Regions from separate parts of the Cohnella boryungensis genome, predicted to be linked through region 1. Evidence: predicted binding sites of a transcription regulator. Region 1 holds the regulator's gene; each other region holds the start of a gene.

Region 1 (10,815 bases):
CCTGGTAGACGGGCTGCGGACATTCATTGTAGCCCCCCATCGGAATGATCAGCGGAGCATGAAAACTTTCATCCGGCTGGAGCGCAAGCAGCAGTGCGCCGTCCTCGGCACGGGAAGCAGCCCACTCGCTATCGATTGCGGGATACGCATACTTCGCCTCCACCCGCTGCTCGTCCAGCATCTCGTGTCCTTCCCATACAAGCGCATACGCCGCATAGATGCCGGCCTCGTCCTTGTCGTCCAGCTTTTTTTGTTCAGGAGGCAGCTCTACGTCGTGCAGATAAGCGCTTACGATGCTGCGCAGCGCATCCAGCTTCGACATGCTCTTGACCGACGCCAACTGCGTCCCGACAAATGCCGGCAGAGAATCTTCCTCCTCCAGCGCCTCCTCCATCATCTCCAAAATGTTGCTGCTGGACAGAACCAGCAGGGGCGTCCTTCCGTCTTGTCCTTCTAAGGGGAACGCCAAATCCTCAATGTCGCTTCTCGTACAGTTATACGGCTTAAGCAGCTCTGCGATTTCTTCCATGTCTGTTTCCTCCCCTATCTATTCTTTTCTGCAGAATACTCGTCTTTCGTTAATTAAAGGGAATGTACCATATTTCCGCATCGAACGAAAGAAACGTCCTATCCGCCGTACTCCTCTTCCGGATGTCCGAGTTTCGCACGTAAGGCAGCGCCTCGTCCTCCTGGTTCTCGGATCGATGCAAATAAGCGACGCGATGAAGCGCAACGGAGGTTTTGCCCGATCCGGCCACGCTCTGTATGATCAATTCGTCATGGACACCTTTCTCTCCATGGTCCATATTCACAGAAAGCGCCCGCAATTTACGCGGGCGTAATTGGATCAACATGTATTGAGGAAACTTTCGTGGTTTTTACACGTTGCCTGGTTAATTAAAGGCTACAGCGTATTTTCATTAGAATTCATCTAAGTCTATATCTAAATCAATGATTTTCTGTTCACCATCAATCGTTAATACTGTCTGAGTATAAAGTACTTTATCTTCAGGAAGTATATTTATCAGTTTGTCCTTATCGTAACTATATACTTCATTCTTATCTAATATCTTTTCGATACCGACAGAACTGACAACAAATTCTGGACGATTAGAGCGATCTCCGAGAACTGTAACAACCAAAGGATCGGTGTGGATGATCTCAATAGAGTTGTCCCCTGTATACACCAATTCTGTATGAACTTGAACTTTCGATACTTCTACTTTTTCGACTTTGACTTGAAGTGTAATTAGCCCGGATGAAACTTCCTTAATTATAATATTGTTCTCTTTGCTTTGACATCCGATTACTAAAAAAAGAAAAAAGCTTAAAATGATCATTCGTTTCATTTTTTTCAATCCTTTCTGCAAAAGCAAGAAATGAGACTCTGTTAACAGAGTCTCATATTATTAAAAGTTACGGAAATGATACGTTTGCAGTCAAAATCTGAGTCATGCCGAGGTCAGTGAATACCCTATTTGCTTTGGAGTAAAAATACCAAACATTGGTTACACCACCGCTAAGCACCCCATGAATCTGTCTCTTTTCGGGCGGTTCATTTGGTACTCTGGCATACACAGAACCTCCGCTATCTCCACCCGTAGTCTGATTATTGTCAACTTGAACCACATTCGTAAATGGCGTTTGACCGCTATCATACGAAGTCTGATAATCAGAATCAATTATGGTCCCACATGTCGGGCACTCGTTTTTCCTGCCGACAGCACACACATAGGTACCTACCGTATGGTCTTGATTCAGTACGTAGCTTACAATATTTACATTATCAGTATCAGTATTCTGGATTTGTGCACTTGCCCGATTTGCAGCGATTTGAATCGCAAGAATATCGGATTGTCCTCCATAATTTCTGTAAGCGGCTGTTCCCATACTGGATCCACCTTGAGTCCATGTACTAGCAAGCGCTCCGCAATGAGCAGCAGTAATCGTATAATATAGGTAAGTACCATTTGACTGTTGTTTTCTTGCGTTGAATGCTGAGCTGCATATTACATTAGAAGTTGGACTTGTTGGTCTATCAATACCTAGCCCACCTCTTAAATAGGTTGAATAATTAGTTCTAGTGTTGAAGGGCTCAGGCACATTGGGATTATAAATATATTCGACATGGTTCTTAGCAAAATCAGATAGACGACTCTCTATTTCATCAGTATATGCTAGGTCTTGGACGCCTATAATGACTTTATTCTTTTGAAGAGAAACACTTGAATCCGTAATAGGGAGATCTTTAAAAAGTGGCGTAAGTTCATTTTGAATACTCAGAAGCTCATCGTGATTGATACTCGCATTATAAAAACTCACGCGATCTGATAAAGAAAATGATTTCAACATTTGATCAGCTATGTAACTATTTTGTTCTAAATCGACAATTCCAATCTTTATTTTTCCATTGTCTTTATTATCAAGATAAAGACCTGCAAAGGACTTCCTCCAATCTTGGTTAATTTCTTTATTAGAAGTAATTATATTACCGATCTCTTCAGGATAGATCAATTTTCTCAAGTTTGAAGCCTCACCGAGTAGCGATTCACGTATATTCATTTCAGCAACCTCTTCATCACTCAATGAAAGACCATAAATATTTCTTGTATCCCGATACTCGGATTTAGAGTTGATATTACGCACATCAGAAATATTAGTATTGAAGCCAAGCTTCGCTCTTAGTCTCAGGCTTGCATTCAAATTTTCATCTCCGTCATTCGAGTCACCAAATACCGGTGCACTGGTTAAGAGTAAAACCAGCATGGCAACAAATAGAACTACCTTTTTCATTACATTTCCTCATTCTAATTTGTTTTATGAATCAAACTCAAATTAACCATTATCCCCCTCCTTTTTATATATTTGTAACATGTTGGAACATAAGTTAAAATGGACTTTAGTATGAATTTTCTTTCTATTTTTTAGGTTTATTCATTATATTGCTCATCTGTTACCTACTATTGCTTCTAGTTCTGCAACTTACAAGATTTTCACCCTAGACTCACCCGTTTCAGCTCTAAAAAACAAAAACCCCATAATTGAATTAAGGGGTTCAAACTCATGATGTCTGTTTGTGGGCAGTAAATGCTGAAGCACCCGGCAGTCTAAAACTTTATTTTCACCGAACATGAAGATGTGCGATTCCGCTGGAATCCCGCACCGGGTTACCGCTCCCCAGAAAATAGCGGCTGTATTCATGGAATATAAAAACCGCAGACCTCATATACAGAAGTCCTGCGGCATACGGACATACATTCCTATAATTTTGGCTTTCTAAATTACTAACATCACTTTGCAAGTTTCTCGACAGACGTGATGATTGCTGTAGACGTTGCGTTCTCCCAACCTACTTGTGCTGCTACTAAACGGAGGGGTACCATTGTGTTGCCGCTGTTTATTATAGCTGGGGTTACTAATGTCACCGATTCACTGTTTACTGTGGCGGTGTCTTTGCCGATTGTTAGGATGATATTCGCAGTGCCTTTGCTTGATCATGGCTCCCAGTTTCTCGAAAATCGCTCTCATCGGAACCAACCTGTTACCCTCGGAAGAGAGAACTGCCGATTGGGGGATAGGTGCTTATTTTAATATAGCTATATCTACGCAAAAAGGCAGTTTCTTCCTTTATATCGAACAACAGTTTAAACACTATTGAAATGCAAAAAAACGGCATCTCTGCCGTTTCGATTCGAACGATGATGGTGGGCTCTCAGGGATTCGAACCCTGGACCAATTGATTAAGAGTCAACTGCTCTGCCAGCTGAGCTAAGAGCCCGTCTTGAAAAATATTGGTGGACCCTAGCGGGATCGAACCGCTGACCTCTTCGCTGCCAGCGAAGCGCTCTCCCAGCTGAGCTAAGGGCCCGTAATTGGCGACAAAAATGAGTTTATCACAATACTCTAACCACTGTCAACGGCTTGCCTGCAAAAAAATAAATTTTCTTCGCCCTAACAGTAATGCGCCGGAGCTGCGCGCAGCAATCGCGAATTCAGCCCCGGTTTTCGTTCGCAGTCTTCCTTATATACCGTGCTTGCTCATGAGCGTATTCAGCTCTTTCAGGAACATATTTATGTCCTTGAACTGTCGATATACCGAAGCAAACCGAACATAAGCAACCTCGTCCACATGATAAATATGCTCCATGAGCAGCTCGCCGATCATCCGGCTCTCCACTTCGGCAAGCGCGGTATTACGCACTTCCCGCTCCACGTCGGAGACCACGACTTCAAGCTGGCCGACGGACACCGGCCGCTTCTCACAGGCGCGGAGCAGGCCCCGAAGCAGCTTGTCCCGGCTGAACTCCTCGCGGCTGCCGTCTTTCTTGATGACCATCAAGGGCGTTTCTTCAACCGTCTCGAAAGTCGTGAACCGGCGGCTGCACTTCTCGCACTCTCTTCGACGACGAATCGATTTGTTATCGTTGGCCGGTCGGGAGTCCAGAACCTTCGTTCCGTTGTAATCGCAATAAGGGCACTTCATGTCGCTGATTTCGCCTCCTTCGACTTTTTCTTAATTTCCAAGCCTTCCCTTACATGATCGGGAAAATAACGCACATAATACAGTTACCAACCGCAAGGAGGTGAACACACATGGCCGGACAAAACAACAACAGCAATCAATTGCTCGTCCCTCAAGCGACTGCGGGCTTGAACCAATTGAAGTACGAAGCCGCTCAAGAACTTGGCATCGCCATCCCTCAAGATGGTTACCAAGGCAACATGACTACGAAGGATAACGGTTCCATCGGGGGACACATTACCCGCCGCTTGGTGCAAATCGCCGAACAACAACTGGCAGGCCGTTAATCCCGCGATCAATCCAATACCGAAGGCATTTCATAGAGGAAGCTTTGGGGCCTTCGCTCCAAGGCTTTCTCCGCTTTATGCGACGATTGCGCGGGAAGTGCGCATTCACAGCGTTTCGTAAATGTCCTGATACTTCTTATAATAATACAACACACGTTGTACATAATGTCTAGTCTCTCCGTAAGGGATATTCTGAATCGTCCCTTCCTTGCCGTCCCATACGCCTTTGTCCAGCCATTGTCTGACTTTTCCCGGCCCTGCGTTGTACGCCGCCAGCGAAAGCACGAGATTCGCGTCGAACTGACGGTTCAGCTCCTTCATATACCAGGAGCCCAGCGCGATGCCCGCATGAGCCTCGGTCCCCGCCTTCTCCACCGTAATATCGCCGAAATCGCCCTTCTCCAGAATCCAGGAGGCCGTGTCCGGCATAATCTGCATAATGCCCACCGCTCCCTTGCGGGAAACCGCCGATTGCTTGAAGTTCGACTCCACCCGGATCACGGCGGCAATGAGCAGCGGGTCGAGCTCGTACAGCTCGGCATTGCGTTTGATCTCCTCCTTGAAGGAGATCGGGTAGATCCATTTGCCCAGCCAGTCCGACTGGATGAACAGCGCGCCCAACAGGATAAGCAGCAGAGGAATGATATAACGCTTGCGTCTGACTCTCCGCTTCATCCTAACCCCTTTTCCCGCCAGAAACGCGCGATCTGCTCCGCCGTCTCCGCGAGTGACCCGCTATTGTCAATGAGAATATCGGCCCGCTGTTTTTTCTCCTCGATGTCCATCTGCGCTTGCAGCCGCTTGTCCGCTTCTTCGGCAGACAGCCCGTCGCGCTCCATTAGCCGGCGCAATTGCGTTGGCCGGGGAACGTACACGACCATCACCTGCTCGAAGTAGCCTTCCAGCTTGGATTCATACAGCAGCGGAACGTCTACGACGACCAGCTTGTCCGGCTCCGTCGTTTCGTAATGCGTCATTCGAGCTTTCATGACGGCCCGAATGGCGGGATGCGTGATCGCCTCAAGCGCTTTGCGCTCCGCCGCATCCGAGAAGACGATCGCACCCAGCTTCTTGCGGTCCAGCGCTCCGTCCTCCAGAAGCACGGACGGCCCGAAGCGCTCCGCAATTTGTTGCAGCGCCGGCTGTCCCGGCTCGACAACCTCGCGGGCGATTCGGTCGAGATCGACCAGAATCGCCCCGCGTTCCGTAAGCAGCCTGGCTGCCGTGCTCTTGCCGGTGGCAATGCCGCCCGTTAATCCAATATTCATAAGCCCTCTTCCCTATACAAACAATTTGAGTATTCCCATCGTAATCAGAATAATGCCGGGGAGCATGGACAGTTGCCTCACCCAACGCCACTTCGACGCCCAGAATCCGACCTTCGTTCCCGACCACAGGAATAATCCGCTGGAGGCTGCGATCAGCACCGCCGTCAGAATGGGCGGAAAGCCGACCAATGCGGCGCCTATTCCCGCGCCGAAGGCGTCCAGCGACAGCGCCGTCCCCAGCAGAAAAGCCTCTCCCGCGCTGATCGTTCCGGAGCGGTCCACATCGGCCGCCGACGGAGTACGAAGAATTTGAATGATAAACCCGAATAGTTGAAGCTCCAGCTTGACGACGGGAGCGTTATTGGTCGTTTCCGTCAATTCCGTATCGCGATGCTTATACGCGTCCATGTCGCCTTGGGTGCGCTCTTCGCGCTCGCCGCTGCGCATGAACTGGATTAAAGCCGCAAAACCGATTCCGATCAGAATGACCGCGCCGACGACGGAAGCCCCTTGCGGCGGAATCCATTTCGCCATGGCTACGCCGACCAGCATAGAGAGCAGCAGGATCAGGCCGGAGCACAACGAAATAATCATTACGGACAGAACGGGAATCTTGATCTTCCTAACGCCGTAGGTCATGCCGACGCCAAAGCCGTCCAGACTGACCGCGAAGGACAACAACAGAAGAGAAGCGACATGTGCCATCATAACGGATTTCCCCCTGCATGGATGCGATCCCGCTCTCCCGTGTTCGGAAGCCGGGTACTTTCCATCCTATGCAGGTAACCGCGCGAATGCCCCGCCGCCTTCGCTTAATCGCGAAGTCTTACTGTCCTGCGCCTTCCAGCCGTCGCTTGACGGCGTGAGAACGCGGCTTCAACGATCCTCCGGTCAGCGAAGCGCGGCCGCTGCCTCCCGGAGGCTTCTGGCACCTCGGGCAAATGTGCGTTCCGCGTCCCCCGACGACCGATTTCTCAATCTCGGCTCCGCAGGTCAGACAGGGCTCGCCGGTTCTTCCGTACGCCTTCAGACTATGCTGGAACAACCCCATCTCGCCTTGACCGTTCACATACGACTTGATCGAAGAGCCGCCAGCATTGACAGCCGCCGCCAATGTCTCCACGATCGCGGCGTGAAGCCTCTCCTGATCCTTGCGCTTCAATTCGCTCGCGGGCGTCTCCGGGTGAATGCGCGCCGTGTGCAGCGCTTCGTCCACGTAAATGTTGCCCAGCCCGACAACGAGCTCCTGATTAAGCAGCAGCGGCTTGATCTTCGTCGTTCGTTTCCCCAGCGCTCCCCGGAACGCTTCCAGCGTGAAGCTGTCGTCCAGAGGCTCTAATCCAAGTTTATTCAGAGGAGCGGCTTGCCATTCTTCGCCCGGAGCGAACAGGTGCATCGTCCCGAACTGGCGAACGTCCTTGTAACGCAGCTCCGTGCCGTCCGTGAAATGAAAGATGACATGCGTGTGAAGCTCCGTCGGCTCCTCTTGACCATACAGGCCGTAACGGCCTTCCATGCGCAGATGGGAGATCAGCACCAGCCCGTCCAGCACGAGGCGAAGAAATTTGCCCCGCCGTTCGACCGCGACGAACGATCTCCCCTCCAGATAAGCCGCGAACAGCAGCGGATCGTCCGGACGCTGTAGAATGCGCGGAAGATTTACCGTCACGCGTTCGATTCGCTTGCCGACAATCAGTTGATTCAACGTTCGCCGTACCGTTTCTACCTCCGGCAATTCCGGCATTATCGTCCCCTCCCTTCTTCAGTAGCTCATAACCTTCGCTCCATGACGAGGAGCTTACTTGGCCTCGTACCAGTTGCTGCCGACGCTCACTTCCGCCAGAAGCGGAACATCAAGCTTTAACGCGGTTTTCATCGTATCCGGCACGAGCCGCTTCATCAGCTCCAGCTCCTCCTCCGGCACCTCGAACACCAATTCGTCGTGAACCTGAAGCAGCATGCGGCTGCGTAAGCCGCGACCGGTCAATTCCTCATGCATGCGCATCATCGCCAGCTTGATAATGTCCGCAGCCGTGCCTTGAATCGGCGTATTCATCGCCGTGCGTTCCGCAAAGGAACGGAGATTAAAGTTGGAATGGCGGATTTCCGGCAAGTAGCGGCGGCGCTCCAGCAGCGTGGTGACGTAACCGTCCGTCCTCGCTTTTTCGACGATGTCGACCATATAACGGCGGACTCCGGGAAACGCCTGAAAATACTGCTCGATAAACTCTGCCGCTTCGCCTCGCGTAATGTTCAGGTTCTGCGACAGGCCCCAGTCGCTAATGCCATATACGATGCCGAAGTTGACGGCCTTCGCTTGCCGTCTCATATTGGCGTCCACCTGATCGGCCGCAACGCCGAATACGTCCATGGCGGTTTTCGTATGGATGTCCATTTCCTTCAGAAACGCTTCCTTCAAGCCTTCGTCTCCCGAAATATGGGCGAGTACCCGCAGCTCGATCTGCGAGTAATCCGCGGCGACGATCGTCCAGCCCGGCTCCGAGGGCACGAAGGCTTTGCGGATTTGCCGGCCTTCCTCCAGACGGATCGGAATATTTTGCAGATTGGGGTATTGGCTGGACAGCCTTCCCGTCGCAGCGATCGTCTGACGGTAGAAGGTATGGATCTTGCCGGACTCGGGTCGAATTTCCTTCAGCAAGCCTTCGATGTAGGTCGACTGCAGCTTCGAAAGCGTACGGTAATGGAGAATGAGGCGCACGATCTCGTGATACGGCTCCAGCTTCTCCAGCACCTCCGCATCGGTCGAATAGCCGGTCTTTGTCTTTTTCACGACAGGAAGTCCAAGACGTTCGAACAGCACCTCGCCGAGCTGCTTCGTCGAGCCGATGTTGAACTCGAATCCCGCGCTGGCGTAGATGGACTCCGTCGTCTCCTCCAAGCGACGCTGAAACTCCGTTCCAAGCTCCTTAAGCGCCTCCGCACGCACCTCGATCCCCTGCTTCTCCATGCCCGCAAGCACGACCGAAAGCGGCTGCTCCAGCTCGTAATAAAGCCGATGCATACCCAGCTTCTCCAGCTGCTCCGCAAGCGGCTCACGCAAGCGGCGAACCGCATCGGCCTTGGCCGCCAGATGCTTCGCCAGATCGCCGGCAGCCGGAACGCGGAACTTGGCTCCCTTGCCGTATACCGCTTCGTCGGTCGGAATCGGCGCCAGGCCGTAGCGTTGCAGCAGCCCATGCAGCGAAGGATCGGCCTCAGTCGGGTCCAGTAAATAAGCGGCCAGTTGAACGTCGAACGACTGCCCGCTCAGCTCGATGCCCGAACGGGCCAGCACAAGCTCTGCCCGATGAAGATCGTAACTGATCTTCTGCGCGCCGCCGTCGAGCAGCCATTCCTTCAGCCGGGAGGCTTCCGGCGCGAAGAGCGACGCATAGGGGACGACATAACATCTGCCGCCTGCGGCAAGCGCCAGACCGATCCCTTCGCTCTGATGCGGATTGTCTCCGGCCGAATCGACTACAACGGCCTCGGCCTCGGCCAGCGCCCCGTTCAGCGCCTCCCAGCCTGACTGGCCGTCCACAAGAATGACCTCGTAATGCGTCGCGGTCTCCTCCGTCTCGGCCGTCATCGCCTCATCCGCCGCGCCCAGATTCAGCCGCTCGCTAAGGCTCTTGAATTCCAGCTTGCGGAAAGCCGCTGCCAGCGTCGACGAATCGTAGCCCTTCCAGGAGACATCGTCCAGCGAATAGGTTAACGGAACCTCGCGGTAGATCGTCGCGAGCTCCTTGCTCATCGTTGCGTTTTCCTTGTTGGCCTCGATATTTTCGCGCAGCTTGCCCTTGATCTCCTCCACATGCGCCAGCACGTTCTCGACCGAGCCGAATTCATGCAGCAGCTTCAGCGCCGTCTTCTCGCCGACGCCGGGAACGCCGGGAATATTGTCGCTCGCGTCTCCCATCAACCCCTTCAGGTCGACGATCTGCGCGGGAGTCAGACCGTACTTCTCGTCGATGCCCGCCGGGGTGAAGCGTTCGACTTCGCTTACTCCCTTGCGCGTAATCCACACGCTGACCCGCTCCGTCGCCAGCTGGAGCATATCCTTGTCGCCCGAGACGATAATCGCCGTCTTGCCCTGCTCCTCCGCCTGCTTCGCCATCGTCCCGATAATGTCGTCGGCCTCGTAACCGGCCAGCTCGAATTGCGAGATCGAGAACGCTTGCAGAAGCTCCTTCAGCAGCGGAAATTGCTCAGACAGCTCCGGCGGCGTTTTCTGACGGCCGCCTTTATATTCCGAATAGCCTTCATGCCGGAACGTCACCTTGCCCGCATCGAAGGCGACAAGCACATGGCTCGGCTTCTCTTCCTCCAGCACCTTCAGCAGCATGGTCGTAAAACCGAGCACCGCGTTCGTATGCAGCCCGTTGCTGCTCGTCAGCGGCGGCAGCGCATAAAAAGCGCGATTGATGATGCTGTTCCCGTCGATTAAGACAAGCTTGTCCATTTCATTAGTCATGTCCGTTCGCCCACCTCGCCGACTATTTTCATAGCCTCATCATAACATAATTGCGGAACGGCCCGCGACCCGAAGCTTGCCGCGTACGGCCCGGAGGCTTCACCCAATCATGGAAAAAGGAGCCTCCCCCATCAGGCTTTAGGGGTGACTCCCGGACTGGCGGTTATCGGATGCTCGCTAGGTCTTCCGATCAGATAGCCCTGCGCGTAATCGAATCCCATGGCGCGAAGAAGGTGAAGCTCCTCCTGCCTCTCGATTCCTTCC
Region 2 (10,815 bases), on a different contig from region 1:
GCAAAGCCGTTCTGGAGACGGAGCTGGCGGAACGGGAGCAGGCGCTGCGGCAAGCGCTCGCTCTTGCGGCGCGGTTCGCGCAGCGCGAGGAGAAGCGCGCGCAGCACGGGGAGCTGGAGCGGCGCAAGGCGGAGTTCGCCGAAAGCGAGCGGCTGCTGCGGCTGGCGGAGCAAGCGGCGCGGCTGCTTCCGTATGAGGAGCAGGCCAGGGAGGCGGCACGGCAGCTGGAGCTGAAGCGCGCGGTGCTGGAGCGTAAGCTGCAGGATGCGGCCGAGGCGGAGCGCGGTTATGCCGCCGCCCAGGAGAGCTATCGGCAGGAGGAGGCGCGGAGCGAGGCGCGCAAGGAGGCCGATCGCGAGCTGACGCGGCTGGCCGAGCTGAAGCCGATCGTGCAGACGCTGGCGGAGCGAAGGCTGGAGGCGGCGAGGCTGGAGGCGGATGAGCGCGCGAGCAAGGCGAAGCGCGAAGCGGCGGAGCAGCAGCTGGAAGGCTGGCGCGAGGCGAGACGGGCATTGGCCGAGCGCCTGAAGCTTGCGGAGGCGGAGGCGGCGCGTCTTCCCGACGCGCTGCAGCGTTATGAGCAGATGCGCGGCAAGTACAAGCTGCTGATGGAGTTGGCGGAGTGGGACAGGCTTCAATCGGAGCTTGCCAAGCGGGAAAACGAGCTGGGCCGGTCGGCGACGGCGCTTAAGGAAGAGCATGATCGGCTGGAGACGCTCTGGCTGGAGGGGCAGGCCGGTTGGCTGGCTCTGCACCTTCACGATGGCAAGCCTTGTCCGGTATGCGGCAGCGAATCGCACCCGGCCAAAGCCGCCTCTGGCGGCAGCCTTCCGAGCAGGGAGGAGCTGCAGGCGGCGAAGGAGAAGCTCCGCGCAGCGGAGACGGAGCTGAGCGAGGCAAGGGCGCAAGCCGCCGCGGCAAACGCGGGGCGCAGCGGGCGAGCGGAGTTGATCGCGGAGTTCGCAATCGGCGAAGAGCCATTCGCCGAGCAGTTGGCCCGGGCGGAGCTGGATGGCAAGCGCCTTCGCCAGGAGACGGACCGCTTGAAAAAGGAAGCGGAGGGCGTTCAGGCGCTTAAGCAGGAAGCGGAGCAGCTGGATGCGCGGATGGAGCGCGGGCAGGTCGAGAGGGAGCGATGGCTGGCGGAGCAGCATCGGCTATCCGTGGAGCTGCACGCCAAGCAATCCGTTCTGGCTAACGAGCTGAGCCGCATACCGGAGCCACTGAGGCTGCCGGAGCGTCTTGAGGCGAGTTACCGCGAGCAGCTCGCGCTTGTCGGGCGGATGAACGATGCATGGCAGGCGGCGCAGCAGCGGCTGCAGGGGACGCAGACGAGGCTTGTGGAGGAGAAGACAAACGCCGTGCAAGCCGCCAGCCAGCGCGAGGAGGCGGAGCGGCACAGCCAGCAGGTCGATGCGCGCTTCGGCGAGGAGCTGGCGCGATCCGGCTTCGGAACTGCGGAAGCCTACCGGGCGGCCAGCCTGCCCGAGACGGAACGCAGCCGGCTGGCGAGCCTGATCGAGCAGTACAAGCTTCAGCTCGCGTCCTTGGCCCAGCAGCTGGTCGAGCTGGAGCTTGAGCTGAAAGGCAGGGAGCAGCCGGACACGGCGGCGCAGCAAGCGGCGATGGACGAAGGCAAGGAAAGGCTGGAGCGCGTCGCGGCGGAGCTGCATGAGGCTCAGGGTTACGAACGCGAGGCGAAGCGTCTCATGGACGCCCTTGTCGCCGCTGCCGGCGAATTTCGCGAGCTCGAGCGGAAGCAGGAGCGGGTAGCGGATATCTATCAAATGCTGAAAGGCGATAATTCGCTGAAGATGTCGTTCGAGCGTTACATCCTGATTGAATTTCTGGAGCAGATCCTCGTGGCGGCGAATGCTCGGCTGGACGAACTCTCCAACGGCCAATTCAAGCTTGAGCGCAGCGACCGGCTGGAGACGAGGGGCAAGCAAAGCGGGCTGGGACTGGACGTATACGACGCCTATACCGGCCAGAATCGCGATGTGAAGTCGATGTCCGGGGGAGAGAAGTTCAACGCTTCTCTCTGTCTGGCGCTTGGCATGACGGACGTCATCCAGGCCTATCAAGGCGGCGTATCGATCGAGATGATGTTTATCGACGAAGGCTTCGGCTCTCTGGACGAGGATGCGCTGAATAAGGCGATTGCCGCACTCGTCGATCTGCAGAGGTCGGGCAGAACGATCGGCGTCATCTCTCACGTGCAGGAACTTAAAATGGCTTTCCCGGCCGTACTGGAGGTCAGCAAGACGAAAGAGGGCCACAGCCGAACGAGGTTTATCCTGAAATAGACAGTAGTGCGGGTTAGTCAAACTAATTGTCTGCCGGGAGTCGGTGTGGAGGACAGTAGTGCAGATTCGCATAACTAATTGCCTGCCGGGAGTCGGTATGGAGAGCGGTAGTGCAGATTCGCATAACTAATTGCCTGCCGGGAGCCGGTGTGGAGAACGGTAGTGCAGATTCGCATAACTAATTGCCTGCCGGGAGTCGGTGTGGAGGACAGTAGTGCAGATTCGCATAACTAATTGCCTGTCAGGAGTCGGTGTGGAGGGCAGTAGTGCTGATTAGTCTAACTAATTGCCTGCCGGGAGTCGGTGTGAGGAGCAGTAGTGTGGATTGGCATAACTAATTGTGTGCCGGGAGTCGGTATGGAGAGCGGTAGTGCAGATTCGCATAACTAATTGCCTGTCAGGAGTCGGTGTGGAGGGCAGTAGTGCTGATTAGTCTAACTAATTGCCTGCCGGGAGTCGGTGTGGAGAACGGTAGTGCAGATTCGCATAACTAATTGCCTGCCGGGAGTCGGTGTGGAGGACAGTAGTGCAGATTCGCATAACTAATTGCCTGCCGGGAGTCGGTGTGGAGAACGGTAGTGCAGATTCGCATAACTAATTGCCTGCTGGGAGTCGGTTAGGAGAGCGGTAGTGCAGATTCGCATAACTAATTGCCTGCCGAGAGTCGGTGTGGGGAGCAGTAGTGCAGATTCGCATAACTAATTGTGTGCCGGGAGTCGGTATGGAGAGCGGTAGTGCTGCTTCGCATAACTAATTGCCGGCCGAGAGTCGGTATGGAGAACGGTAGTGCTGATTCGCATAACTAATTGTCAGTTGGGAGACGGTGTGGGGAGCAGTAGTGCTGATTCGCATAACTAATTGCCTGCCGGGACTCGGTGTGGAGAGCAGTAGTACTGATTAGTCTAATTAAACTCTGTCAGCGGGGGGCTGGGAGCATTACAATTCGAGCCGGGCGAATTTGCTCGCAACGTCACCAAAGTGCCAAGTCGGTCACTCCAGTATGTAGTCTAAAGCCCGTCTCTCTCCTATAATGGATACGCTTGAGCAAGAAAAGCAGAAGGAGAGGAAATAAGCATGGCGATGGAAAACCGTTACGAGCATTTCGCGCTTGCGCTTTATTGCCCCGCCCCGGACTTGCTTCATTTAACGGAAGAGCAGCTGGCCAGGGATATGGACTTCATGACGCGACATCTGAAGCTGTCCAAGGTGTATCTGGAAAATCACCGCCACGAAATCAGTCTGTCGCGGGAACGCCTGCTGCAGCTTAAAGCTTTGTTCGAAAGCCGGGGGCTTCAGACCGCCGGCGGCATAACGCCGACGCTTCCCGCTTCCTATCGCGAGGGCTATCCTCGGCTGTTCGGCTCGATTTGCTACACCGATCCGGCCTCACGCGCCAAGTTTCAGGAGCAGGTAGAGCTGTCCGCTTCGGTGTTCGACGAAATTATTTTTGACGATTTTTTCTTTACGAACTGCGCCTGCGACGGTTGCCTGGAGCAAAAGGGCGACCGGAGCTGGGAGGCATTTCGGCTGGAGCTGATGCGGGACGTCTCCGAGCAATTGATCCGCCGACCGGCCAAGGCGGTAAATCCCGAGGTTAAGCTGGTCATTAAATACCCGAACTGGATCGAGTCCTACCAAGCGACGGGCTACAATACCGAAGAGCAGCCGGATCTGTTCGACGGAATCTACACCGGTACGGAGACGCGGAATCCGGCGAACAGCCAACAGCGCATCCCCCGCTACGCCTCGTATTCGCTCTTACGCTGGATGGACAACCTCAAGCCGGGCGCCAACGGCGGCGGCTGGTTTGACAGCCTCGATTGCACGTATATCGACTATTATCTGGAGCAGGCGAATTTAACGGTATTCGGCAAAGCCCGCGAGCTAACCTTATTCTGCTACGGTCTCCTGAAGGATTCCGTCTACGTGCCGGCGCTCGGCTTCCAATTGGACAAGCTGGACGGAGGAGCCGGGGAGCTTGGCACGCCGGTCGGCATTCGGACCTACGATCCTCATCATGCCCGCGGGGAGGATCACCTTGTCAATTACCTGGGCATGCTGGGCTTGCCGATGGAGCCGTCGCCCTTTTTCCCAGAGCCGGGGGAGGGCGCAACGGTACTCGTAACGGCCGCTTCCGCGAAGGATAAAGACGTGCTGGTCAAAATCAAGGATTATGCCAGAGAAGGCGGCGAGGTGGTCATGACCTCCGGCTTCATCGAAGCGATGCAGGGGAGGGGAATCGAGCACCTGACCACGCTGCAGCCGACAGGCAAGCGGATTGCCGCAGGCCGCTACGGCATTGTAACGGAGTCCTGCACCTTCCGCGATTTCGCGGACGGGGAGTCGATCTCGTTTCCGGTGTTCGACTATTCTACGAACGGGACATGGCAGAGAATCGTCGGCTTTAACGGGGACAACAACTTTCCGGTGCTGATGTACGACCATTACGGCAAAGGAACGATTCAAACCCTGGTCGTCCCCGACAACTTCGCGGATTTGGACAAGCTCCCCGCAGCCGTTCTGAACGAAATTCGCAAGGCGCTTTCCGGTTCGCTGACGTGCCGTCTGGAAGGGGTTGGCGGCGCAGGATTGTTTCTGTACGACAACGACGCGCTTGTTGTGGAGTCGTTCCGCTCCGACCCGGAAGTCTGGCGAATTCGCGTGCCGGGCGGCTGTACGCTTGCGCCGCTCTCAGGATCCCGTCCTCCGCGCTTGAGCCGAATGGACGGCCAGACGGGAGAACGTTTCTACGAGGTCCGTCTGAGCCCGGGGGCATGCGCCGCCTTCTCTGTCGTGCCGGAGGAAGCGTAAAGAATTCGGACGGGAAGGGCTGCGGATGCAAGTCGTTGAAGCGCCCTTTCGCAGCCTTCCCTGTGATGGAAAACGGCAAAAACCGTTCTTGGGTCAAACGGAGGGACGAGCCCGCCGCTTGCCGAAGAACGGTTTTTTTGAACGATCGGAAAGAAGATGGCGCGATACAAAACGTCTGCCTCCGGCCGAGCAGCGAAGTCGTTGTAATCGGGTTCGGAGAGCCTTCGCGACTGCCGTTATGCCGCCCCCGCCCCAAGGCCGACAACCAGAAGCAGCAGGACGAACAGCAAAGGGAGACCGTTAAAGACGGTTCCGAGGATCGCGAATACTTTTTTGCGTCCCGGACGCGCCAGGCCTACAATTCCCAGAATAAGCCCGACCAGCACCATCAGCAAGAGAAACGGATAGAATGCCAGAAAACCGATGTGCGGCTGAATTTTCTCTACCAGCTCTTCGTCTGTCATCAGCCGATTGCCGTTGGCATCGACGATCTGCGTAAAATCGACTGCGTCGGTCAAGAGTCCGACGAACACGATGGACAGGATGACGAAGGATGCGATGCTCACGAGCGCCAGAACGAACGAGGCGATTCCGAGCCCGCTGTGCTTCAAAGGCTCGTTGTTCGGGTGCTGCACCGGAGTGAAACCGTACGGTTTTGCAAATTGTTCATTCTTTTCATGGGGGTCGTTCATGACTTTCCACCTCATTCGCGATATGATAGATAGTAAATCGTTTCCCTGTTCACAAGGAGGATATACTCTACATGAATCAGTATACAAAAATTGGGGCCCTTATCGCTATGCTTTCTGTTGCATTCGGCGCATTCGGCTCGCACATTCTGGAGGAACGCCTGACGGCCGACGCTCTTGATGTCTACGATACCGCGGTGCAGTACCAGATGTTCCATTCCATCGGCATCCTGCTTCTCGCCCTGCTGATGGACCGCCTGCCCTCGCCCAAGCTTGCCGTCTGGGCGGCGAGGCTGCTTGTCGCGGGCATCGTTCTGTTCTCTGGAAGCCTCTATATTCTTGCCCTCAGCGGAATCAAGATACTTGGGGCGATTACCCCGATCGGCGGCGTCGCGTTCATCTCGGGCTGGATCTGCATGGCCCTGGCGGCTCGTCAGCCCAAGAAACAGGCAAAATAAATCGCTCCCCGTTCGCCCAATACCCTATAATAGAGAAGCTGCGTTGACACAACTATTCCCAATCGGAGGAAGGATGGAGCCGAGTGAACGCATGGTCTAACGATGGACTTTGGCTGGCGGGTATTGCCGCCGTTGCTGGATTGACCGCAAGCGCCGCTTCATTGGGCTGGTTGTTCTCGCGCAATCGCTACCGGGCCGCAGTGCCTGATTCTTCCTATCCGCCGGAAGTGCTGGAGTCGCTTTATCATCATAGCCCGATCGCTTTCGCGCTGATCGATCGCCAAGGCCGCTTCCTGGATATTAATCGGGATCCCGCGGACATGATCGGCTACGGTAAGCATGAAGTGAGCGGAAAGCCTTTCCTGTCGCTGATCGCCGAGGACATGCAGGAGGCGGTTCGGGGGCTGTTTCTGCGTGCGCTGCAAGGGGAGCAAATCTCGCAGGAAATCAAAGTGAAGCATAAGCAGGGACACGCGATAGATTTGTTTATTCAAACCTCTCCGCTCATAAGAAGGGGCAGAACGATCGGCATACTTGCGTTTATTCAGGATTTCAGCGAACGCAGGCGCTCGCTTGAGAGAATCCGGTATATGGCCTATTACGACGATATGACCGGCTTGCCGAATCGTCAGTACTTCAAGAAACGGCTGGAGGAAAAGCTGGCGTCGGCCCGGATGAGGGGCTCGATGCTCGCTGTGTGCTATATCGACGTGGATCAGTTCAAGCTGGTGAACGCGTCTTTCGGACGGGACTTCGGGGATATGCTGCTGCTGCAGATTGCCGAGAGGCTTAGCCGAAGCTTGTCGGAGCCGGGCGATCTGGCTCGCATGGAGGGGGACGAATTCGCGGCCTGCCTGGACAATCTGAGCAGCGCGGAGGAGGCGCAGGAACGCTTGCAGGAGATTCTGTCCGTTCTGAAGGAGCCGTTCGAGCTGCGAGGCGTTCCCGTACATATTACGGTCAGCATCGGAGTCGCTTGCAGCGGCGGCGAGGACGATGCGGCTACATTGCTCAAGAGGGCCGATACTGCGCTGCACCGGATGAAGGAAAACGGCAAGAACGGCTACCTGCAGCATTCCGAGGACATGGATCATGTCGCGATGGAGAAGCTGACGATTCAGCATGAAATGCGCAGAGCGCTGGAAAACAAGGAGTTCGTGCTCTACTACCAGCCGCAATACGACCTCGCTTCCGGCCAGATTGTCGGCATGGAGGCTCTTATCCGCTGGATGCATCCCGAGCGGGGAATGATCTTCCCCGGCGATTTTATTCCCGCAGCCGAGGAGAGCGGGCTTATTGCGCCGTTGGGAGAATGGGTGATCGAGGAAGCTTGCAGGCAGAACAAGGCTTGGCAGGACGAAGGGCTGCTTCGCATTCCGGTATCCGTCAATCTGTCGTTCAGGCAATTTACGGAAAAAAACCTGACGTCGAAAATTTCCGGCATTTTGGAGAAAACCGGCCTGCATCCCCGTTATTTGGAGCTGGAGATTACGGAGAGCATGACGATGGACGTGGAGCGCGCCTCGCAGGATCTGCGCGAGCTGACGGAGATGGGACTCCACATTAGCATTGACGACTTCGGGACGGGCTACAGCTCCTTCCATTATTTGAAAACCCTGCCGATCGGGCGGCTGAAGATCGACCGTTCGTTCGTCCGGGATATTAAGCAGGACCCGAGCGACGCCGCAATCGTGGCGGCGATTATCTCCATGGCGCACAAATTGCAGATGCAGGTTGTCGCCGAGGGGGTGGAGACGAAGGATCAGGTTCATTTCCTCCGTTCTCATCGCTGCGACGAAATGCAGGGCTATTTCGGCAGTCCTCCCCTGTCCAGCAACAGCGCTCACGCGCTGCTCATGGAGAAGGTTAACCGACCTGCTTTACCTGCATACCACTAGCCTTCACCCGCTGCGTGAAGGCTGAGGAGGAGGAGCGCTTTGGCGGCTTCTCTTCTTTTTTTGCTTTAAAAAACGGGCTTCTTCCCGGTCGGATTATAGGTCAACTTTCTCATTGACACACACAATATATTGATATAAATTGAATAAAGTCGCTATACATATTGTGTTGAGAACGCGAAAGGAGAATGAAAGCATGCTGGTCGTCTATGATTCCAAGACAGGTAACGTACGGAGGTTCGTAGAGAAGTTAAAACTGCCTGCGGTGCAAATCGAGGAATCGCTAGATCTCGACCAGCCTTTCATTCTCGTTACCTATACGACCGGGTTCGGCCAGGTGCCGGACAAGGTCAGTTCCTTCTTGAAGAAACATCATCAGAAGCTGCGTGGAGTGTCCGCCAGCGGGAACCGCAACTGGGGGGACGGGTTCGCGCTCAGCGCCGACCGAATTTCGGAGATGTACGGGGTGCCCGTCATCAGCAAGTTCGAATTGTCCGGGACAAAGCGGGATGTTGAGAAATTTGTACAGGAGGTGCAGGCAGTTGCGTCATATTGAGCTGAACAACTTGCTTATGCAAAGAGATACGGAAGGGTTCTTCCAATTGGACAAGGACCGCGAGGCCGTAGCCGAATTCATGGAGGACGTCTACCGCAAGAGCGTGAAATTCGCCAACGCGGGAGAAAAAGTCCGGTACATGGTGGATAACGACTTTTACGAAGATGTCTATCGTCACTATACAGAGCGCGAGGTTGCGCAAGTCTATGAATTGACGCATGAATACGGGTTTCAATTCAAGTCTTACATGGCCGCTTCCAAGTTTTATACCGATTACGCCGTCAAGACGGATGACAAAACGCAATATCTGGAGCACTTTCCGGATCGGGTCGCCATCGTGGCGCTGCATCTGGCCAGAGGGGACTTCAACGTAGCGCGCGCGCTCGCTTCCTCCATGATGGAGCAGCGGCTGCAGCCGGCAACTCCGACGTTCCTGAACGCGGGCAAGAGCCGCCGGGGAGAGATGGTTTCTTGCTTCCTGCTGGAGATGGACGACTCCCTTAATTCGATCAATTACGTGATCGGCACATGCATGCAGCTTTCCAAGATCGGCGGAGGCGTGGCGGTAAACCTGTCCAAGGTGCGCGGACGCGGCGAAACGATCAAAGGGGTAGAAGGAGCCGCCAAAGGCATTATGCCCGTTCTGAAGCTGATGGAGGACGCTTTCTCCTACGCGGATCAGATGGGCCAGCGCAAAGGCTCGGGCGCCGGCTACTATAATATTTTCGGCTGGGACGTCATGGAGTTCCTGGACAGCAAGAAGATTAACGCGGACGAGAAAACGCGCCTGAAGACGCTGTCGATCGGCCTGATCGTTCCCGACAAGTTCTATCAGCTGGCGGAGAAGAACGAAACGCTGTACGTCTTCGCTCCTTACACAGTGTTCAAGAATTACGGCAAGCACCTGGACGATCTAGATATGGACGAGATGTACGACACGCTGCTCGCCGACGATCGGATCAAGAAAAAGGCGATTATGAGCGCGCGCGATATGCTCGGCAAGATCGCCACGACCCAGCTGGAGTCCGGCTATCCTTATATTATGAACAAATCGAACGCCAACCGCGCCCACGCGCTTAAAGATATCGGAAGCATCAAAATGTCGAATCTTTGCACGGAGATTTTCCAGCTGCAGGAAACCTCGGAGATCGGCGATTACTCCGATCCCGATACCATCCGCAAGGATATCAGCTGCAATCTCGCCTCCTTGAACATCGCGAATGTCATGGATACGCGCAAGATTAAGGAGTCGGTGCACGAGGGCATTATCGGCTTGACTGCCGTCAGCGACATGACGACAGTGGCGAACGCGCCGGGAGTCGCCAAGGCGAACTCCGAGCTGCATTCCGTCGGTCTTGGCGCCATGAACCTGCACGGTTATCTGGCCAAGAACAAAATCGCATACGAGAGCGCGGAAGCGCGCGATTTCGTTCGGACCTTCTTCATGATGATGAACTTCCATTCCATCGAGAAGAGCATGGAGATCGCCAGAGACAAGGGCGTGACCTTCCAAGGCTTCGAACGTTCCGAATACGCCAAGGGTACATACTTCGATCGCTATCTGTCGACGGATTACCGCCCGGCTACGGAGCGGGTCAAGCAGTTGTTCGCAGGCATTGAGGTGCCTTCTCCGGCAGACTGGGCCTTGCTGAAGGCCGACGTTGCCGCTCATGGCTTGTATCACGCTTATCGTCTGGCCATCGCGCCTACGCAGAGCATCTCTTACATTCAGAACGCGACTTCGAGCGTCATGCCGATCGTCGAACCGATCGAGACCCGCACCTACGCGAACTCGACGACGTATTATCCGATGCCGTTCCTGAGCCGGGACAATATTTTCTTCTATAAATCGGCGTATCAGATGGACCAGTTCAAGGTCATCGACCTGATTGCCGAAATTCAACCTCACGTGGATCAAGGGATCTCGACTGTCCTTCACGTGAACAGCGACGTGACTACCCGTCAGCTCTCTCGCTATTACGTCTATGCGGCCAAGAAAGGCCTTAAATCTCTATATTACACTCGCACGAACAGACTGTCCGTGGAAGAGTGCGTGACCTGCTCGGTGTAAGGAAGCAATAGGCATTAGGAGGAATCGAT
Region 3 (10,815 bases), on a different contig from region 1:
CGGACGTATAAAGACCTCGTCATTTATTTACCTCTAGCCGGTATCCGAGACTGCGAACGGTTTCGATACGGAAATGGTCGGCATCTTCGGCGAAACGCTCTCTTATTCTCTTGATGTGGACATCGACGGTTCGGTCGTCGCCTTCGTAATCCATCCCCCAAATTTGCACGATAAGCTGCTCTCGGGTCAATATTTGTCCTGGATGACAGGCCAGCTTGAACAGAAGCTCAAACTCTTTTAACGGCAATATAAGTTCTTCGCCTTCGCGGATGATTTTGAGGGCTCGCCGGTCCAGCACGATTTCGCCTAATTGAACGACCTGGGAGGAAGCGATTCGATACCTCTTCAACAGCGCTTTTACCCTCATCACAAGCTCGACGGGATCGAAAGGCTTAGTCACGTAATCATCCGTCCCAAGCTGAAAGCCTTTCACCTTTTGGTTCGCTTCCCCCTTGGCCGTCACCATCAGCAACGGAATTTCCGGATACAGCCTGCGGATCTCTCTGCATAGCTCCCATCCGTCCATATGCGGCATCATAATATCTAGGATGACGATATCGACTAACGAATTTTCCATGACGGTAAGCGCCTCGATACCATCTGCCGCCTCGACTGGATCAAACCCTTCGTTCCGCAAATACAAGGTTATGAGCTTGCGAATATGAACATCGTCGTCTGCGATAAGTATTCTGGCCATGACCCCTTCGTTCCCCTTTCTGTCTGACGTAATTGACCATTACTCTTACTTTATCGGACGAAGCGATAACTTAAGCATACACCTGCAAATTTAACATTGCGAAATCTACTTTCAATTCCGTTGCAACACTATTTATGATACGGTTCACCGCGCTGTCTGTAACGGCAAATTATAAGGGGCCGTCTCTTATGGGACAGTCCCTTTTTCTAAACGCCGACTACTCCCCCTGTTCCTCCATCCACCGCTCAATCAGGTGATCCAGTTGTTCTCGAAGAACCTCTCTTTCCGTCCAGTTCCTCTCCAATTGGGATACCGCTTTCGTGTCTTGCCCCAGTTCACCTAACGCGGCTTCAAGCTCTGCAAGTCGTCGTTCCGCCACTTCGATCTCCTCTTCAAGCTTCCTGCCGCGCTGCCCCCCCTTCTCTCTTCGAACTGCGACCGACGACGTTCGATTCGGTTCCGACCGCGATTGCCCCCGCTCTTTCACCTCGCCCTCGATTGACATAACCATCCTGCGTCGGCTTTCCGCCCTATATTCATTAAATCCGCCCAGATAAACCGCTAGACGACCTCGATTCAGTTCCCATATTTTCTGTGCCAGACGGTTCATGAGATACCTATCGTGGGTCACAATCAGAATCGTACCTGGATAATCCTCTAGCGCTTCCTCAAGCGCCTCCCTCGACGCGATGTCCATGTGGTTCGTTGGTTCGTCCAGAATGAGCAGGTTAGGCTTCCTGTGCACTAGCAGTGCCAACCTTAGACGTGTCCATTCTCCGCCTGAGAGCAGACGAATAGGCTTGAACACATCAGCGCCGTAGAAAAGGTAAGCAGCCAATCGGTTACGGGCTTCACCTTCCTCTAGCCTGGCTCCCCCTCGGTAGTAGTCCAATACGGACTGTTCCGCATTATCCGGAATCTGCTGCTGAGCGAGATAACCGACCTCGACTCGGATGCCGAGTCCCGCATCTCCACCGTCTGCGGAGACCTCTCCAAGGATAATTTTCAGAAGAGTCGATTTTCCTGAGCCGTTGTCTCCGTTCAGCACCACTTTCTCGCCATAGTGAAGCTCTCCCGTTACACCTTCCAGAACGGTTTTCGACCCGTATTGCTTCTCCACGCCATCGAGGATGACGACTTGTTTCCCGGACCGCTCGGAAGGCCGAAGTTCGAACTCCGCATCCCTGCGATGGATTGCGGGACGTTTGAGTTTCTCTATTCGGTCGATCGCCTTCTGCATGCTGGCCGCCCTCCGGAAAAACTTCCCGTTATCGCCGATTCTCCCCCATTCCATCAACTGCTTAAATGTCTCCCGCATTTTCTTGATCTTCTTCTGTTGCTCTTGGTAATCATCGAACTGCCGAAGAAGCAGCTCTTCCTTCTCCTTCACATATTGAGTGTAGTTCGTATGGAACACGGTCGATTCGCCGTCCTCAAGCTCCACGATCTTTGTAACGACTCTGTCGAGAAAGTAGCGGTCATGAGAAACAACTAGGCAAGCTCCTCTGTATTTCAGCAGAAATTCTTCTAGCCACTCCACCGCAGCCAAATCGAGGTGATTCGTCGGTTCGTCGAGAAGCAAAAGTCCGGGCTCCATCAGTAGCTGCGAGGCGAGACCTACTTTTGTTTTCTCGCCTCCAGACAAAGAATGGTATTCCCGGGAATACCATTCCCGAGGAATGCGTAAGCCATCTGCAATCTGATCGATTCGGGTATCCAGCTCGTAGCCCCCGTCCAGTTCGTAGCGTTCTTGCAGCTTCGCATACTCTATGAGCAAGGCCTCTAAATGTTCCGGAATCAGATCCGGCGATGACATCGCCGATTCGAGAACTGTCATCCGCTCCCGATACTCGAGCAGTTCTCGGAACCCGGCTACCAGCACTTCCATGACTGTAGTACCGGCTTCCAATTCCGGTATTTGTTGAAGATAACCGATACGCGCATTCTTTCGAACAGCCAACATTCCTTCGTCCGGTCTGTCCAGCTTGGCGATCATGCGTAGCAGAGTGGTCTTACCGCACCCGTTGCGACCGACGAGCCCCGCTATTTCACCGTGATGCAGTTCGAAGGTTACATTTTCCAAGACGAGCTGGGCGGCGTTGTATTTCTTTACGTTTTGACAATTTATCGTTAACAAGTGGGTTCCTCCTAATACGAGGCCCTACCCGTCTGAGTACCATAAAAAAAGGACGCAGGGAAAATTCCCTACGTCCAGTCCGGTTCGATCCGTTCAGGTTAAGGTAGGAGCCTTTTCGCGAGTTGTGAAATCGTATGATTAAAAATGGACAGACTTCTCCCGTCTTGCTTATAACCATGAACGATGCCAGCCATCGCGATGGGCAGCCGGCTCACTTGATTATTCACACACTCCCGATTCATCCTACCTTCACCTCCCTTTACGTAATTAATTCCAACTATACTACAACCAAATACGCCTCGGCAACGTTCACCCGACCATTATTTTTGCAAAATGCGTAAGGAGCTGTCGCAGCCAGCTCCTTCATACCGAGATCAATCCAATTGTGCGCGAGAGAATAAATCCCTGATTACAGCGTCATCCTCGCATGCATCTTTAAATCCAATGGAAAAACTTTGTAAAGCCTCTCTGTTGTCTGAATAAGCGCAGAACATACTTGCTTCTGGGTCGAAATGTACGATACCCATCAACTGAGGCATCCTTTCCTCAAGAAAAACAGCAGCCAGAGAACCCCAATCGTAACCGTTGCCCTCAAATCCCTCGTCGGCTCTTGTTTGAAAAACTTCATCTTTATACGTACCAATAGCCAAAATGACTGATGATTTTCCATTATTATGCTCTACTAACAGAAATGGTTTTACTTTTTCTGCCAAGGGAACTTTTCCTATCCCGATATCGTTACTCTGTTCACTCTCTGCCTGTACTAACTGCTTTCGTTTACGTTTCATTTGGCCGATTTCTTGTCGGCTCCATTCTATAAACATCAAAGCATCCTTATCCGCGGGGTCTAGCTTATTCACAATTTCGAATTCTCTAATTGCTGCTTCATATTGTTTCAGGTGGTAGTAGGAATAGCCTAGACGGTAGTGCCAAAGAGGGTCCTTGTCACCTTGTTTCTCCATCGTCAAAAGCAGCTGCACTGCCGCTTCGTAACGTTCCAAATTATTCAATGCTCTTGCCAAATGACTGACCGAATCATAATCCCTGTCCGGTTCGGGAATTTCCAAAATCCGATCTGCGATTTTTTCATACTCGCGATCATTATGCCAAAGGTTTAGCTGTTTCAACAGATCTTTTTCCATGCTCTACCTCTTTTCGTTTGACACTTCGCGGCTTATCGCGGCGTGTAGCTCATAATAATCCATCGTCGAGGTCTCCACGAAACCGCAGGATTGATAGAGCCGGAGGGCATTGGCGTTCTCCACGGCCACCTGCAGCATAATGTCCCCTGCGTTCGCTTCCTTCAACTTATCTATCGCCTTCAAGAGAGTCGCTCTTCCATATCCCTTGCCGCGATACTCGGGCAGAACGCCCAGACCATAGATGCCCCCAATGCCGGGGACAGCTGGATATGGACTTTCCCAATGACCTGTTGGTCCGCTTCTGCAAGATAGATGGTCATGCCCCTCTTTTCTTCCTCCTCAGGTAAGATCATCCCTTCCATTAGATCGCTTGTCTCCTCTTCCCCCAGCTTGTCGCCAAAGTATATCGCATTCTGCCGGTGAATCTCCCACGCATCGGCATTCGTCGCCTTTCGAAATATAATGCCCTCTAAGTCATTGTGTATCTCCGGTCGATTCACTCGCAGATACATCTCATGCTCCGAATGATGATACCTTGCTCCGGTTCCTTGGATGAACGCTCGCCCGGCTTCTGACTTCCGATCGCTTAAGAGAAGCATACTTTTGGGAGATTTGCGCCTCCACTCTGCCAAAACCAGCCTACTTAGTGTCCCAAAAACGCCTTGCCGCCTGTATTCTGGATGAACCATGCCATTCACTTCGAGCGGTGTATCTGCGCCGCCGAATTCGCAAACCCCTATATAGCCAATCAATTCATGTCCGTCAAAATACATGAATTCATTGATTTCGCGGATCCCCGCGCAGTCTTTCCCTGTGTTTATGCCAAGCTTGTAGTCCAATTCGAGCTTCAGCGTCGTCTGGTCTTCGCGGATGCACCGTTCTTGGAGTCTGTTAATCAAGTCATAGTCTTCTTGGCAGATTCCTTCTCTAAGCTTCAACCACGGGTTACGGATAATCTTCATGTGACACCTCTATTGGTCCGATTGTCGTATTCCCGAACGATCAAGGGTTCAGGCCGATGACAACTATGTTCAAATCTGGTGACAAATCAATTTCTGCTTCGTGATAGAAGTAATTATCTGACGAATTATTCTCACCTGCTGCGACTCAGTTACACTTGCTATAGCCGCAATTCCCGCACGTTTTGCAGCCTTCGACGTTCAGCAGGGAGGCCGAGCCGCAGGAGGGGCACAGATCCTTTGACGTGTAGGCGACTCGCGCTTTGTCGGACAGGACGTTGTAGCCGGTTGCCGCGATGGGCGTCTCGACCGCCGCCGCTTGCTCGCCATCGGCGAGACCGGCATGGGTTTCGAGCGCTTGAGCGACCGCATCGGCGATGGACTCGACGCGATTCGGACCGAAGCCGACGGCGCCGGAGCCGCCAATGCCCTTAAGATGCTTCACGAGCAGTTGGACTTTGTCGCCATGATCCCCGTAGCGCAGGAACAACGAGCAGACCCGTCCGAGCGCTTCAGCCATCGCGAAGACATCGGAGCCGGCTTTGCCGACGTTCAGGAAAATCTCGCCCGGCGTGCCGTCGATGTCGTTCACCGTAATATAAGCCATTCCGAACGGCGTATTATATTTGTAGGTCGCGCCGCGCAAAATTTTCGGACGGCTCTTGTACGCTTTGTCGAACGTTTGCTTTTGCTGCGGAGTCACGTTCACGTTTAACGCGGCATCGAGCGTCTCTGCGGGAGAGCTCGCGGCAGCTGCGCCGACGGCGGCCTCCGCCTGAGCCGCTTCCTTCTTCTCGTCCTTGGCCGTGCTCAGAACTTGCACGTCCCGACTGCCGTCCCGATAGATCGTCACGCCTTTGCAGCCCAATTCGAACGCAAGCTCGTACAGCTCGGCCGTCTCTTCGACCGTGAAGTCGGACGGACAATTCGCCGTCTTGGAGATCGAGCTGTCGACCCAGCGCTGAATCGCCGCCTGAGCGCGAATGTGATCCTTGGCGGACAAGTCCATCGCCGTAACAAACCATTCCGGCAGCGTTTCGCCCGGATGCTCGTCCTTCCACTCCTGAGCGATCGGGACAAGCTGCTTATCGAAGCCGAGACGGCTCTGACGGAAAAATTCAAAGGCAAAATAAGGCTCGATGCCCGTTGAGGTCCCTACCATCGTCCCCGTGGAGCCCGTCGGCGCCTGCGTAATGACGGTAACGTTGCGCATGCCGCGCTTGGCGACCGCTTCGCCGACTTCCGGGTACACCTCGACCATATTTTTCATAAATCCGCTTTGCAGGAACGGCTCAGCCTCGAAGGCAGGGAAAGAGCCTTTCTCCGCCGCGATCTCCGTAGAGGCCAGGTAGGCTTCCCGCGCCATAAAGCCGTAGATTTTGTCTAGAAACTCCAGGCTCTCCGGGCTGCCGTAGCGAATTTCCAGTCGAATCATCAGCTCCGCCAGCCCCATAGTCCCCAAGCCTACGCGACGCTCGTTCTGCTGGTTTTTCTGATTTTCCGGGAAATGATACGGCGTCTTGTCGATGACATTGTCCAGGAAACGGGTGGAGTATTTGACGACCTGCGACAGCTCATCCCAAGCCACGTCGTGGTTCTCCGCATCGTAGAACTTGGATAGATTAATCGCCGACAGATTGCATACGCCCCACGCGGGAAGGCCTTGCTCTCCGCACGGATTCGTACAGATAATCGGATTAAAATACCAGCTATTGGACATCTGATTGTAGTATTCCATAAAAACAACGCCCGGCTCGGCCGATTTCCACGCGCCCTCGATAATGCTCTTCCAGACGTCGCGCGCGCGAACGGTCCGATAGGGTACGACGTTCTTGCCAAGCCTCTTCCATTTCTCCAGGTCGCCGTCCCATAACTCGTCATATTCGGGGTCCTTGGCGTCCGGGAACACCAGCTCCCAATCGGCGTCTTCCTTAACCGCCTTCATGAAGGCATTGCTCACGCATACCGACAAGTTCGCGTTCGTTACCTGGCCCATGGTCTGCTTAACGGTAATGAAATCCTCTACGTCGGGATGCCAGTCGTTAATCATCAGCATCAACGCGCCGCGACGGCTGCCTCCTTGCTCGATCAGTCCGGTCGTATAGCTGAACAGTCCGCCCCAGGAGACCGCCCCGCTGGAAGAGCCGTTCACGCCCTTGACGATGGCGCGCCGCGGCCGAAGAGAAGACAGATTGATGCCGACTCCGCCGCCGCGAGCCATAATTTCGGTCATCTCCGACAGCGTCTGCATAATCCCTCCGCGGCTGTCGTGAGGGGATGGGATCACATAACAGTTAAACAGGGTCAGCTCTTCGCTGGCTCCCGCTCCCGCAGCGATGCGGCCGCCCGGAACGAGCTTCCAGTCCTCGAGAAGCCAACGGAATTTCTCTTCCCAGGCTTTTTGCTTTTCTTGCGTATCCTCAACGGAAGCCATCGCTTTAGCGAGACGCGACCACATCTCTTCCGGCGTCTTTTCGATCGTAAGGGTAAGCTTCTCCACCGTAGACTCGACAAGCTCTCCGTTGCGGAGCTTGACCGTTACTTTTGCCCCCTCGCGCGCGACGACTTCCCCGACGTCCTTCGTAGGAAATTTCGGATCGTCCTTCGTCAGCACGAGCACGACGTCGCCGACCTGAGTCTCGTTCGTGTCCGCGTTCTTCCATGCATACCGGTCCAAAAATATTTTCTCGCTTAATCCTTCCAGCCGTCTTCCCTGCATCGTGTTCAATCCGGCACACCCTCTCCACAAAAATGAATAGCTGTCCTCTGATTTACGACGCGCGACAATCGTTCGCATATGTAAATTGTACAATATATTGTGTCCGAAAACCATTATAACCCCCCACATTTGGTGCCCCTTATGAATATTCCGTGAATTTCCGCCATCTCTACATCGCCTTCTCCATGACTTCGAGCACTGCCTGCCGCCGATCATTTCACAGATTTGTTTTGAATCCCGCGCGTTTGCTCATACTAAAGAAAGAGTTGAGATGTTACCGCTTAGGAGGACTTTACCGTTGCAAATCCCACACTCCGGTCCCACCCCCGTCGGCCTATCGGCCGCCGATGAGGCATCATCCCCTATCCCGTCGTCTACCGAGTCGCCAGCGGGCGTCTCCAAGCCTCCCTATTCCGGGCAAATTCCCGATTCCCCGCCGCGCAAGCTTCATCCTCTAGTAGACCTGCACCTCGATCGGGGAATATTCGAAGAATTGGAGCGCAGAGCGGAGCGCAACGGCCCTTGGGACGATTGGTCCATCTACCAGCTGGCTCTGGAGGCGGAGCAGGCGACCTTGGTGACCGACTTTCATGCACTGCGCTGCCTTTCCCTATTGCCGCACTTCGAGCCGATGCCTCATCAGATCGATACCGCCCGCAAAGTGCTTCACGAGATGCGAGGACGGGCGATTCTCGCCGATGAAGTGGGACTTGGCAAGACGATCGAGGCCGGCCTGATTCTGAAAGAATACTTGATTCGCGGTCTGGTCAGAAAGGCGCTGATTCTGGTGCCCGCGTCGCTTGTGCTGCAATGGGTGCGGGAGCTGAACGGCAAGTTCGACATCCCGGCTGTCGCGCAGCGCAAAGCTTATTCCTGGGACAATGACATTGTCGTAGCCTCGATGGATACCGCCAAGCGCGATCCCCATCGCCAAGCGCTTCTGGACAGCGAGTTCGACCTGATTATCGTGGATGAGGCCCACAAGCTGAAAAACAAACGAACGGGCAACTACCAATTCATCAATGAGCTGCGCAAAAAATATTGCCTGCTGCTCACCGCGACGCCGGTTCAGAACGATCTGTCGGAGCTGTACAACCTGATCACGCTTCTTAAGCCCGGCCAGCTCGGAGGCGAAGGAGATTTCGCGGCGAATTTCGTCGCGGATCGCCGGGTGCCGAAGAACGAGGCGAAGCTGCACGAGGCGCTTGGTCAGGTCATGATTCGCAACCGCCGCAGCGACGGCGGCGTCGAGTTCACGAAACGCGTCGTCACCAACGTGACGCTTCGTTTGTCCCCCGAAGAGATGGCGCTTTATGACGGCGTTACCGATTACGTGCGCAAGCATGCAGCGGCCGAGAGCGGCGATATGGCCAGCATGCTGTCGCTCGTCACGCTTCAGCGCGAGGTCTGCTCCAGCCGCGATGCCGTCTTCCTCACCCTGATCAACCTGTTCAAGAAAACGACCGAGGATTCGCCGCTCCGCGCCCGCATCTGGGAAATCGTCGAGCTGATCAAAAGCATTAAGGCCAATACGAAAGCCGAGAAGACGATCGAGCTGATTCGCAGTCTTGACGACAAGGTGATCATTTTCACGGAATATCGGGCGACGCAGGAATATTTGCTGAAGTTTTTCAAGGATCACGGCTTATCCGCCGTGCCTTACCGGGGCGGCATGAACCGGGGGAAGAAGGACTGGATGATGGAGCTGTTCCGCAAGCGCGCGCAGGTCATGATCGCGACCGAAGCGGGGGGAGAAGGTATCAATCTGCAGTTCTGCCACCACGTCATTAACTTTGATCTGCCCTGGAACCCGATGCGGGTAGAGCAGCGAATCGGCCGCGTTCATCGCCTCGGACAGACAGAGGATGTGCAAATCTTCAATCTCTGCACGATCGGTACGATTGAGGAGCATATCGTTCACCTGCTGCACGAGAAGATCAACATGTTCGAGCTGGTCATCGGCGAGCTGGATGAGATTATTCAGCTGTTCGAGCAAGACGAGTCGCTTGAGAAGCGTCTGGCCCAGCTCGTGCTGGAAACCGCTGACGGCGAGGAGCTGCGCCGAAAAATCGACGGGCTCGGGGATACGCTGATGGAAACGAAAAATCGAATGCTGCAGGAGAAGCCGACATGAATCCCAAACAGGTTAACCGTTTTGTCGTCTGTTATTTGGAGTCCAAGCTGTGCCACTTCGTCGAGAAAAGCCCCTCCAGCGTCACCGTCAAGCTGTCTCCCGACGCGGACCGGGCGCTTTCGAACCGTCCCTATTATTGGAGCTTTGTCGACCGCACCGGCACTCCGCCCGAGACGATGACCTACCGCTGGTCGTTCGAGCACCCGACGATGGCCGATAGAACGAACGCGTCTCCGATTTCCTACGTGATGACCGAATCCGGCCGCGTCATTCAGGAGGAAGTATACTTCGGCTCCCGGCGGCTGCACCAGCTCTTCGAGGTCGTTCAGCATGCCGGACGCTGTGTGACGCTGTTCGAAGAGCCGCCGCGCGGAAGGCTGGACCCGCTCGGCTCCTTGCCCTATACTGCATGGCTGGGCGTGAACTTCAAGGTCGGCTATGAATGCGATATGAAAAGGGAAGAGCTGTACGACTGGGGCATCTCCCTCGCTACCGGCATCATCCAGGAACGCTTCATGGACAAGCTGAAGGATCGAAGGCTGACGCCGCGACTTCCGTCGAACGTTCACCTGTTAAGGAATGGATTGTCTCTGCGCAAGGGGATGGTACAGCTTGAAGCCGCGCTGGAACGGAAGCTGCGAAATACGGACTTTGGCTGGGCGGTCGAAGCCGAGGCAAGAAGGCAGGATGAGCTGGAGCGCATTCGTCAATATTACGAGCCGATGCTGGCGCACATGGAGCATCCCGACCAGCGGGAGCAGAAGGAACTCTTGACCGCCCGATTTCGGCAGAGAGAGGCAGAGATCGATTGGCAGTATCGACCGCGCGTCTCCGCCTCCGTCTTGAATTGCGGTATTTTTCACCTTCCGGGCATCGATTAGCCAGCCTTGGCGAAAATACGCCGTGAATCGGCAAAAATAGAACCGTCGTCAGAACTCCTTCCATGACAGGTTCTAACAGCCTCGGCAAAGCTTGTCCGATACAATAAATTTCAGAGAACAGGGTTGTCCATTCTAGGAAACAGCAG

What was found. Region 1 encodes NrdR, which represses ribonucleotide reductase genes. Its sites were predicted from a motif close to AACACNATATATNGTGTT; they were not measured.
Region 2: a site for NrdR is predicted at 8,281-8,298, ahead of nrdI (class Ib ribonucleoside-diphosphate reductase assembly flavoprotein NrdI). Genes of this name have one in related genera too.
Region 3: a site for NrdR is predicted at 7,741-7,758, ahead of ACFO1S_RS12700 (adenosylcobalamin-dependent ribonucleoside-diphosphate reductase). Genes of this name have one in related genera too.

What each region holds. Positions count from the first base shown of each region.
Region 1 covers NZ_JBHSED010000038.1:103,853-114,667, forward strand. The annotation lists gene ACFO1S_RS18395 (DUF4253 domain-containing protein) at 1-529, opposite strand, end outside; gene ACFO1S_RS18400 (hypothetical protein) at 579-812, opposite strand; gene ACFO1S_RS18405 (hypothetical protein) at 921-1,349, opposite strand; gene ACFO1S_RS18410 (hypothetical protein) at 1,417-2,793, opposite strand; partial or broken gene ACFO1S_RS18415 (stalk domain-containing protein) at 3,291-3,479, opposite strand; tRNA gene ACFO1S_RS18420 (tRNA-Lys) at 3,703-3,778, opposite strand; tRNA gene ACFO1S_RS18425 (tRNA-Ala) at 3,793-3,868, opposite strand; gene nrdR (transcriptional regulator NrdR) at 4,022-4,483, opposite strand; gene ACFO1S_RS18435 (small, acid-soluble spore protein, alpha/beta type) at 4,594-4,809, shown strand; gene ACFO1S_RS18440 (lytic transglycosylase domain-containing protein) at 4,915-5,484, opposite strand; gene coaE (dephospho-CoA kinase) at 5,481-6,077, opposite strand; gene ytaF (sporulation membrane protein YtaF) at 6,090-6,785, opposite strand; gene mutM (DNA-formamidopyrimidine glycosylase) at 6,904-7,821, opposite strand; gene polA (DNA polymerase I) at 7,876-10,539, opposite strand; gene ACFO1S_RS18465 (EAL domain-containing protein) at 10,683-10,815, opposite strand, start outside.
Region 2 covers NZ_JBHSED010000035.1:311,554-322,368, forward strand. The annotation lists gene ACFO1S_RS16890 (AAA family ATPase) at 1-2,306, shown strand, start outside; gene ACFO1S_RS16895 (permease) at 3,381-5,117, shown strand; gene ACFO1S_RS16900 (hypothetical protein) at 5,354-5,809, opposite strand; gene ACFO1S_RS16905 (DUF423 domain-containing protein) at 5,881-6,264, shown strand; gene ACFO1S_RS16910 (putative bifunctional diguanylate cyclase/phosphodiesterase) at 6,348-8,162, shown strand; gene nrdI (class Ib ribonucleoside-diphosphate reductase assembly flavoprotein NrdI) at 8,356-8,715, shown strand; gene nrdE (class 1b ribonucleoside-diphosphate reductase subunit alpha) at 8,702-10,786, shown strand.
Region 3 covers NZ_JBHSED010000021.1:39,854-50,668, reverse strand. The annotation lists gene ACFO1S_RS12730 (sensor histidine kinase) at 1-23, opposite strand, end outside; gene ACFO1S_RS12725 (response regulator transcription factor) at 20-697, opposite strand; gene abc-f (ribosomal protection-like ABC-F family protein) at 915-2,834, opposite strand; gene ACFO1S_RS12715 (immunity 51 family protein) at 3,209-3,976, opposite strand; gene ACFO1S_RS12710 (GNAT family N-acetyltransferase) at 3,980-4,201, opposite strand; gene ACFO1S_RS12705 (GNAT family N-acetyltransferase) at 4,156-4,938, opposite strand; gene ACFO1S_RS12700 (adenosylcobalamin-dependent ribonucleoside-diphosphate reductase) at 5,084-7,654, opposite strand; gene ACFO1S_RS12695 (DEAD/DEAH box helicase) at 8,076-9,788, shown strand; gene ACFO1S_RS12690 (YqhG family protein) at 9,785-10,669, shown strand.